3 regions of the Lysinibacillus capsici genome follow, and region 2 is predicted to be linked to each of the others. Evidence: a T-box and tRNA genes for the amino acid it is inferred to sense, from the RefSeq annotation. Region 2 holds a T-box; the other regions hold tRNA genes.
The links. A T-box is a leader RNA that pairs with one kind of tRNA and senses whether it is charged. The one in region 2 lies ahead of LCP48_RS16500 (valine--tRNA ligase), so its partner is inferred to be a tRNA-Val.
Positions count from the first base shown of each region.

Region 1: it has a tRNA-Val gene. The T-box ahead of LCP48_RS16500 (valine--tRNA ligase) is inferred to sense a tRNA for this amino acid. The anticodon was not compared.
Region 3: it has a tRNA-Val gene. The T-box ahead of LCP48_RS16500 (valine--tRNA ligase) is inferred to sense a tRNA for this amino acid. The anticodon was not compared.

Region 1 covers NZ_CP084108.1:4,525,664-4,528,932, reverse strand. Annotated here, with positions in the region: gene mbcS (acyl-CoA synthetase MbcS) at 1-1,282, opposite strand, end outside; tRNA gene LCP48_RS22430 (tRNA-Asn) at 1,552-1,628, shown strand; tRNA gene LCP48_RS22425 (tRNA-Glu) at 1,742-1,816, shown strand; tRNA gene LCP48_RS22420 (tRNA-Val) at 1,872-1,947, shown strand; tRNA gene LCP48_RS22415 (tRNA-Tyr) at 1,966-2,049, shown strand; tRNA gene LCP48_RS22410 (tRNA-Gln) at 2,064-2,138, shown strand; tRNA gene LCP48_RS22405 (tRNA-Lys) at 2,152-2,224, shown strand; gene rocF (arginase) at 2,410-3,269, shown strand, end outside.
Region 2 covers NZ_CP084108.1:3,348,389-3,351,657, forward strand. Annotated here, with positions in the region: gene LCP48_RS16500 (valine--tRNA ligase) at 1-2,046, opposite strand, end outside; T-box leader at 2,129-2,386, opposite strand; gene LCP48_RS16505 (hypothetical protein) at 2,477-2,683, shown strand; gene LCP48_RS16510 (hypothetical protein) at 2,660-3,269, opposite strand, start outside.
Region 3 covers NZ_CP084108.1:178,114-181,382, forward strand. Annotated here, with positions in the region: rRNA gene LCP48_RS00890 (23S ribosomal RNA) at 1-1,647, shown strand, start outside; rRNA gene rrf (5S ribosomal RNA) at 1,763-1,878, shown strand; tRNA gene LCP48_RS00900 (tRNA-Val) at 1,889-1,964, shown strand; tRNA gene LCP48_RS00905 (tRNA-Thr) at 1,968-2,043, shown strand; tRNA gene LCP48_RS00910 (tRNA-Lys) at 2,051-2,126, shown strand; tRNA gene LCP48_RS00915 (tRNA-Leu) at 2,144-2,228, shown strand; tRNA gene LCP48_RS00920 (tRNA-Gly) at 2,266-2,340, shown strand; tRNA gene LCP48_RS00925 (tRNA-Leu) at 2,346-2,434, shown strand; tRNA gene LCP48_RS00930 (tRNA-Arg) at 2,443-2,519, shown strand; tRNA gene LCP48_RS00935 (tRNA-Pro) at 2,529-2,605, shown strand; tRNA gene LCP48_RS00940 (tRNA-Ala) at 2,626-2,701, shown strand; rRNA gene LCP48_RS00945 (16S ribosomal RNA) at 2,844-3,269, shown strand, end outside.

The DNA.
Region 1 (3,269 bases), 1.2 Mb from region 2:
AACCAGATGAAATAATAATGTCATCCCCACGACCTTCAAACCAGAAGTAACCGTCTTCATCACATTTTGCTTGATCACCTGTAATATACCAGTCCCCACGAAATGCAGCTTGTGTGCGCTCTGGTTCTTTATAATATTCTTTAAATAAAGCTGGTGAAGATTTGTGAACAGCAATATCACCAACTTCGCCAACTGGTGCTTCCTTCCCTTCATTGTCGATAATACGTACAATATTACCTGGAGTTGGAACACCCATAGAACCAGGACGTAATTCTGTGTTTTCGAGTGTACCAATTAATAATGTGTTTTCGGTTTGTCCATAGCCGTCACGTACTTTTAGTCCAAAATGATTCATAAATGTTTCGATAACTGGACGATTTAAAGGTTCACCAGCAGAAACGGCACTTCGTAGAGATGATAGATTGTAGTCTTGTAAATTATCGATTTTCGCCATAATCCGGTATTCGGTCGGTGTACAACATAGAACATTAACTTTTTCATCCTGCATTAATTGAAGATAGGTTTTTGCATCAAATCCACCATGATAGACAAATGCAGTAGCGCCGAGCATGATTGTGGATAAAAAAGGACTCCATATCCACTTTTGCCAACCAGGAGCAGCTGTTGCCCACACGAGGTCCCCTTGACGTACACAAAGCCATTTTGAAGCTGCAGTTCTAATATGTGCATATCCCCAGCCATGTGAATGAACAACGCCTTTAGGTTTACCAGTTGTACCAGATGTATAAGAAAGGAATGCCATGTCATCACGTGTAGTAGCTACAGCTGTAAATGTAGCTGGCTGCTTGCTTGCTAATTCATCTAAAGAAGTCCAATCTTCTTTCGCAGCACCGATCACTAGTTTATTTTTCAATGCGTCTACAGAAGAAGCAATTTGATCAACTTCACTAGTAAAAGCCTCATAAGCAATAACTGCACTAGCAGAAGAATGTTCCATCCGATATTCTAAATCGCTTGCACGTAGCATCTCTGAACATGAAATGGGTACGATACCAGCCTTTAAGCAGCCTAGAAAAACGAAATAGGCTTCTGGAAGTCGAGGAATAATAACTAATACACGATCACCTTTTTGAAGCCCCTTCTCCGTAAAAGCGTTTGCGTATTGATTCATTTTTTGGTTAAGCTCCACATAAGAAACTGTACGTCTCTCTTGTTGTGTATTTAACCAACGTATTGCTTGGCGATCACTATCTTGCGAAAATTTTTCTAATTCCTCTGTGATGTTATAAAATTCAGGTGCAATTAAATCATTTGATACCATCTTGAACATCCTCCCCCAGAAAATTTGATAGAAAATTCATAAAACTATTTTTATTTTAACAATTACAATAATATACAGCAAGAATATTTAGTACGTTAAATAGAAATATTAGAATTAATAGAGAACTATTATGCTTTCAAACGAATATAAGAGCATACTTCGACAAAAAATATAAAAATTTTCACAAAATGTGTTGCATTATTTATAATGCTTGCTATAATAATAAATGTACTTAAGAGGTTGTCTAAAACCAAAGTGAATAGCATTGTTCCGAAGTAGCTCAGTTGGTAGTAGCACCTGACTGTTAATCAGGTTGTCGCAGGTTCGAGTCCTGCCTTCGGAGCCATTTTTTTGTCCTTTTTTCAAATGCTATAATACATAAAAAAATTTGTGGAAAAGCATTGCAATTATTAATGAAAAATGTTATTATAATTCTTGTCTTGTTTGAGACATAATATTGGCCCCTTGGTCAAGTGGTTAAGACACCGCCCTTTCACGGCGGTAACACGGGTTCGAATCCCGTAGGGGTCACCATTTAAAACATAGGCTTTATAAAGAATATAAACTGTGATATAACACCTGTTTCTATGGAGGATTAGCTCAGCTGGGAGAGCATCTGCCTTACAAGCAGAGGGTCGGCGGTTCGAGCCCGTCATCCTCCACCATTCTTATTGTGTTATTTCGGAGGGGTAGCGAAGTGGCTAAACGCGGCGGACTGTAAATCCGCTCCTTAGGGTTCGGCGGTTCGAATCCGTCCCCCTCCACCAGTTTTATAAATGATTGGGGTATAGCCAAGCGGTAAGGCAACGGATTTTGATTCCGTCATGCCTAGGTTCGAATCCTAGTACCCCAGCCATTTTTTCTTTTATGAGCCATTAGCTCAGTTGGTAGAGCATCTGACTTTTAATCAGAGGGTCGAAGGTTCGAGTCCTTCATGGCTCACTTTTTTAGAATGAAAATTATTCAAAAGTGTTATATTAACTACAGATAACTAATCTCTTGCTGAAAACAGTAGGAGATTTTTTTATGTTATTTATAAATGAATAAATATACAACTTTTTGTCGAGTTGAGCCAAGTGGTATGTAGGCTTTACAATAATCTTATAACTTTTAGGGGGTATAAAAACATGAATAAACTTAATATTTCTATTATTGGAGTACCAACAGATTACGGACAAACACGCCGTGGGGTAGATATGGGACCAAGTGCTATTCGATATGCAGGTATTGTTGAACGTTTAGAGGCTATCGGACACGATGTACAGGATCAAGGGGATATTCGTGTTAGTCAAAAGCTTGCTGACGGAGCTGTGGATGAAAAATTACTAAATTTAGAGGAAGTTGTAGATGTTAGTACTGCATTAGCAAATAGTGTGCATGAAGTAGTGGAACAAAAGAAATTCCCACTCGTATTTGGTGGAGACCATAGCATTGCTATTGGAACATTAGCTGGATTAGGTGAGCATTACAAAAATCTCGGTGTTATCTGGTATGACGCTCATGCAGATTTAAATACACCTGAAACAACACCTTCAGGCAATATACATGGGATGCCGTTAGCTGTTAGTATTGGGCTAGGACATGAACGTTTAGTGCAAATTCGCAACTATGCTCCAAAAATTAAGCCAGAAAACGTGATTATTATTGGAGCTCGTTCAGTAGATCCGGGAGAACGTGAATTGATTCGTCAACAAGGAATTAAAGTATATACAATGCATGAAATTGACCGACTTGGCATGACGCGTGTGATGGAAGATGCACTTGCTTATTTAAAGGAACGAAATGTAGATGGTTTACATTTATCACTTGATTTAGACGGACTAGATCCACTTTATACGCCAGGTGTGGGTACTCCAGTTCCAGGCGGAATTACGTACCGAGAAAGCCATTTAGCGATGGAAATGTTACAAGAATCAGGCATGGTAACTTCAGCAGAGTTTGTAGAGGTAAATCCTATATTAGATGAAAAGAATACAACAGCAAATGT
Region 2 (3,269 bases):
ACGCATTGTTTGATCTAGTACGTAAGCTAAAATAGATCGAGTTGTCTTTTTAGCTACATCATCCTCACCGTAAAGTGGTAATTTTGCCATTTCAATATACCAAGAACAGAAATCATCCCAAATGAAATTGTATAATTCACGGCCAACTTCACCGAATTCATAACGCTCTGCAAGAGAGGTTACGCGTTCAATCGTTTCATTTAAGCGCGTTAAAATCCATTTGTCAGCTACTGATTTTTCACCCGTTAAATCGATCTCATCATATGTCATACCATCCATATTCATAAGCGCAAAACGTGATGCATTCCAAATCTTATTGGCAAAGTTCCATACTGCTTCAACTTTTTCAGTTGTATAGCGTAAATCTTGACCAGGTGATGAACCAGTAGCTAAGAAGTAGCGTAATGAATCTGCACCGTATTGTTCAATGACATCCATTGGATCAACACCATTGCCAAGTGATTTACTCATTTTACGCCCTTCACCATCACGTACTAAACCATGAATTAGCACATCTTTAAATGGACGTTGATCTGTAAACTCAAGGCCTTGGAAAATCATTCGAGAAACCCAGAAGAAAATAATATCATAGCCTGTTACTAATGTATTTGTTGGATAGTAACGTTTATATTCTTCATTTGCTTCATCTGGCCAACCCATAGTAGAAAACGGCCATAGTGCGGAAGAGAACCATGTATCTAGTACATCTTCATCTTGCGTCCAGTTTTCTGCATCTGCTGGGGCTTCTTTACCTACGTATATTTCGCCTGTTTCATTATGGTACCAGGCTGGGATTTGATGGCCCCACCATAATTGACGAGAAATACACCAATCGCGAATATTCTCCATCCAGCGAGAATATGTGTTTTCAAATCGAGCAGGAACAAAGTTTACTTTCCCTTCTTCGTCCTTTTGTAGCTCTAGGGAAGCATCAGCAAGTGGTTGCATTTTAACGAACCATTGTGCTGAAAGATATGGCTCAACAACAGCACCAGAACGTTCAGAGTGTCCTACTGAATGCATATGCTCTTCAATGCGAATTAACACACCTGCTTCTTGTAAATCAGCAACAATTTGCTTACGGCATTCGAAGCGATCCATTCCTTTATATTTGCCCGCAAGATCATTCATAGTGCCGTCTTCATTCATTACTAGAATGCGCTCTAGATTGTGACGATTACCAACTTCAAAGTCGTTCGGATCATGGGCTGGTGTCATTTTTACAACCCCAGTACCAAATTCCATATCAACGTACTCATCAGCAACAATTGGAATTTCGCGACCTACAATCGGTAAAATAACATTTTTACCAATTAAGTGCTGGTAACGCTCATCGTTCGGGTGAACAGCTACTCCAGAGTCACCAAGCATTGTTTCGGGACGTGTTGTAGCAACTTCTACATAGCCTGAGCCATCAGCTAATGGATATTTCATATGATAGAAGGCACCTTGCACATCCTGATAAATTACTTCAATATCAGACAACGCTGTTTTTGCTGCTGGGTCCCAGTTGATAATACGTTCACCACGATAAATTAGGCCTTTTTCATATAATTGAACAAAAACTGTTTTTACCGCATCTGAAAGACCTTTGTCTAATGTAAAACGTTCACGTGTATAATCTAATCCAAGACCAAGCTTTGCCCACTGATCACGAATATGTCCAGCATACTCTTCTTTCCATTCCCATGTTTTTTCAAGGAATTTTTCACGTCCTAAATCATAACGTGTAATATTATCCTCACGCAGCTTGGCTTCTACTTTTGCCTGTGTTGCAATACCCGCATGGTCCATACCTGGCAACCATAGGGCATCATAGCCTTGCATGCGTTTCATACGAATGAGGATATCTTGTAATGTTGTATCCCAAGCATGACCTAGGTGTAATTTACCTGTTACGTTCGGTGGTGGAATAACGATTGAATAGGGCTTTTTCCCACTTTCAGGCTGTGCCTCGAAAAACTTCCCTTGTAACCACCATTCATAGCGACCAGCTTCAATGGACTGTGGGTCATATTTAGTTGGCATTGAAATGTTTTCTGTCATATTGACTCCTCCTATTGTTTGAAAACTGTTGGTAAAGAAATACTATTTATTTTTTTACCCAATAAAAAAAACTCCTCTCGTCTAAAAGGACGAAGGAGTTTTAGTTCGCGGTACCACCTTTAATTCCAGCAGGGTTAAGATAAATGTTAAATGACATATTTTCTCAGCCTATTCTACTGGCTCTCAATTCGGTAACGGTGTTTAACCGGCTTTAACTACTATTAGTTCACTAAAGCTGCTCAAGGGCTACCTTCAATTCCGTACAAATAGAAACTTCTCAGCTACCGTTTCCTCTCTGAAAATGTAGTCAAAATTTACTCTTCCCTATCATAGCATCTGTATTTGATTTTCCTTATTGTACCGCAGGATCGTGTCATTTTTCAAGTGATTTAGTCATCTTTTAGTAAGAGGAAAGTAAAGAGAAAAGGAAGTGACAATTCAAATGCGACGACGCAAGTATAACCCTTGGCTTTTACCACCCTGGCTACGACAAGTTCGTTTTTATTGCAGAACCATTATCGTGCCGATTTGTGCTTTTCAGTTTATCCGTGTCATTATTGTGCCAACATCAGGTGATTTAGTCTTCTTATTACTCCTGCTACTTCTCTGCTATTTACTTTTGAAAGATATCATTTGAAACACGAACTTTAAGCGGTGTATATTCTTCTGTTAGATCCCAAATCATAGAAGGCACTTCATGCCAAGTACTGGATTCACGTACAACAATATGGCTTGAGGATTCTCTTAATATAGCTTTTTGGTCAACTGTTGTAGAATTCTCTTGGCGTGAAGCTGCTGCTACTGCGGCAGGTTGTTTCACTTGAACACTTTCTTCAATTACAGCCAATGTCTCCTCTTGTTCGAAAGCATGTGTTGATAGGTGCGGATTGTCTAACTCATCTTTTTCAACAACAGGTTCATATTCATTGAAAGCACTTGTAACTGTCCACTCAAGCTGACACACCTGATTTGTCAGACTAGGGCGAATATCCTTGACCATTAAATCTTTGACATCGGATTCTTTTGGTAAATCCACATGTAAAGGAACGGCATACTCAAAATAACCAGTATCTCCTTGAATATCAAGGGCATCAATTGTAATTAAATCTTCATTTTCTGCAAATGCTTGCATATCTTGAAAATCAAAGCGAACGTGTGCGGTGATATGATAGATGCCCATAAGTCGCAAAGAATCCTCTAACTGCATTGCCTGCCACTGTGGC
Region 3 (3,269 bases), 1.5 Mb from region 2:
GCGCTTAGAAGTGAGAATGCCGGTATGAGTAGCGAAAGACGGGTGAGAATCCCGTCCACCGTATGACTAAGGTTTCCTGAGGAAGGCTCGTCCGCTCAGGGTTAGTCGGGACCTAAGCCGAGGCCGATAGGCGTAGGCGATGGACAACAGGTTGATATTCCTGTACCACCTCCTCACCGTTTGAGAAATGGGGGGACGCAGTAGGATAGGGTAAGCGCGCCGTTGGTTGTGCGCGTCCAAGCAGTAAGGCGTGTGTGTAGGCAAATCCGCACACTGTAACGTTGAGCTGTGATGGCGAGTCCGTATGGACGAAGTTCCTGATTTCACACTGCCAAGAAAAGCCTCTATCGAGGTGAGAGGTGCCCGTACCGCAAACCGACACAGGTAGTCGAGGAGAGAATCCTAAGGTGTGCGAGAGAACTCTCGTTAAGGAACTCGGCAAAATGACCCCGTAACTTCGGGAGAAGGGGTGCTCTTGAGCGTGCAAGCGCATGAGAGCCGCAGTGAATAGGCCCAGGCGACTGTTTAGCAAAAACACAGGTCTCTGCAAAACCGTAAGGTGACGTATAGGGGCTGACGCCTGCCCGGTGCTGGAAGGTTAAGAGGAGTGGTTAGCGCAAGCGAAGCTGCGAATTGAAGCCCCAGTAAACGGCGGCCGTAACTATAACGGTCCTAAGGTAGCGAAATTCCTTGTCGGGTAAGTTCCGACCCGCACGAAAGGCGTAACGATCTGGGCACTGTCTCAACGAGAGACTCGGTGAAATTATAGTACCTGTGAAGATGCAGGTTACCCGCGACAGGACGGAAAGACCCCGTGGAGCTTTACTGTAGCCTGATATTGAATTTTGGTACAACTTGTACAGGATAGGTAGGAGCCAGAGATCTCGGAGCGCCAGCTTCGAAGGAGGCGTCGGTGGGATACTACCCTGGTTGTATTGAAATTCTAACCCATGCCCCTTAGCGGGGCAGGAGACAGTGTCAGGCGGACAGTTTGACTGGGGCGGTCGCCTCCTAAAAGGTAACGGAGGCGCCCAAAGGTTCCCTCAGAATGGTTGGAAATCATTCGTAGAGTGTAAAGGCACAAGGGAGCTTGACTGCGAGACCTACAAGTCGAGCAGGGTCGAAAGACGGGCTTAGTGATCCGGTGGTTCCGCATGGAAGGGCCATCGCTCAACGGATAAAAGCTACCCCGGGGATAACAGGCTTATCTCCCCCAAGAGTCCACATCGACGGGGAGGTTTGGCACCTCGATGTCGGCTCATCGCATCCTGGGGCTGTAGTCGGTCCCAAGGGTTGGGCTGTTCGCCCATTAAAGCGGTACGCGAGCTGGGTTCAGAACGTCGTGAGACAGTTCGGTCCCTATCCGTCGTGGGCGTAGGAAATTTGAGAGGAGCTGTCCTTAGTACGAGAGGACCGGGATGGACACACCGCTGGTGTACCAGTTGTCTTGCCAAAGGCATCGCTGGGTAGCTATGTGTGGACGGGATAAGTGCTGAAAGCATCTAAGCATGAAGCCCCCCTCAAGATGAGATTTCCCATTACGCAAGTAAGTAAGATCCCTCAAAGACGATGAGGTAGATAGGTTCGAGGTGGAAGTGTGGTGACACATGGAGCTGACGAATACTAATCGATCGAGGACTTAACCAAAAAAGTTTGAAACATTCAATGTGCCGTTTATCCAGTTTTGAAAGAACAAGTAAGCTTTAAAAAAAGCTTGTATTTATACTGAAATATGGTATAATAAATCTTGTCTTTTAATAAGTCTAGTGATGATGGCAAAGAGGTCACACCCGTTCCCATACCGAACACGGAAGTTAAGCTCTTTAGCGCCGATGGTAGTTGGGGGCTTCCCCCTGTGAGAGTAGGACATCGCTAGGCATAATACCCAGGAGGATTAGCTCAGCTGGGAGAGCATCTGCCTTACAAGCAGAGGGTCGGCGGTTCGAGCCCGTCATCCTCCACCATATGCCGGTTTAGCTCAGCAGGTAGAGCAACTGACTTGTAATCAGTAGGTCGTGGGTTCGATTCCTATAGCCGGCACCATTTTTTCGAGCCATTAGCTCAGTTGGTAGAGCATCTGACTTTTAATCAGAGGGTCGAAGGTTCGAGTCCTTCATGGCTCACCATTTTCAAATAATAATAAGCGGGTGTGGCGGAATTGGCAGACGCACTAGACTTAGGATCTAGCGCCGCAAGGCGTGGGGGTTCGACTCCCTTCACCCGCACCATTATTTTCATTGCCAGATAAAAAAAGCTTATGCACATGCGGAAGTAGTTCAGTGGTAGAACACCACCTTGCCAAGGTGGGGGTCGCGAGTTCGAACCTCGTCTTCCGCTCCAAATGTGCCGGGGTGGCGGAACTGGCAGACGCACAGGACTTAAAATCCTGCGGTAGGTGACTACCGTACCGGTTCGATTCCGGTCCTCGGCACCATTTTAAATGCGCCCGTAGCTCAATTGGATAGAGCGTCTGACTACGGATCAGAAGGTTATGGGTTCGACTCCTGTCGGGCGCGCCATAAGAACAACGGGAAGTAGCTCAGCTTGGTAGAGCACTTGGTTTGGGACCAAGGGGTCGCAGGTTCGAATCCTGTCTTCCCGACCATTTCCTAAAAATAAAAAAACGGGGCCTTAGCTCAGCTGGGAGAGCGCCTGCCTTGCACGCAGGAGGTCAGCGGTTCGATCCCGCTAGGCTCCACCAATTCAAATACATGAACCTTGAAAACTGAACAAGCAAAACGTAATCAATAAAGTTTTAAGTAGCTAGTTTTACTAGTGAACGAAACACAATTTTGGACATCAAACATGATGCCAGCAAAACAATTTGAGCTAATCAAATTTCTTTTATGGAGAGTTTGATCCTGGCTCAGGACGAACGCTGGCGGCGTGCCTAATACATGCAAGTCGAGCGAACAGAAAAGGAGCTTGCTCCTTTGACGTTAGCGGCGGACGGGTGAGTAACACGTGGGCAACCTACCTTATAGTTTGGGATAACTCCGGGAAACCGGGGCTAATACCGAATAATCTCTTTTGCTTCATGGCAAGAGACTGAAAGACGGCATCTCGCTGTCGCTATAGGATGGGCCCGCGGCGCATTAGCTAGTTGGTGAGGTAACGGCTCACCAAGGCGACGATGCGTAGCCGACCTGAGAGGGTGATCGGCCACACTGGGACTGAGACACGGCCCAGACTCCTACGGGAGGCAGCAGTAGGGAATCTTCCACAATGGGCGAAAGCCTGATGGAGCAACGCCGCGTGAGTGAAGAAGG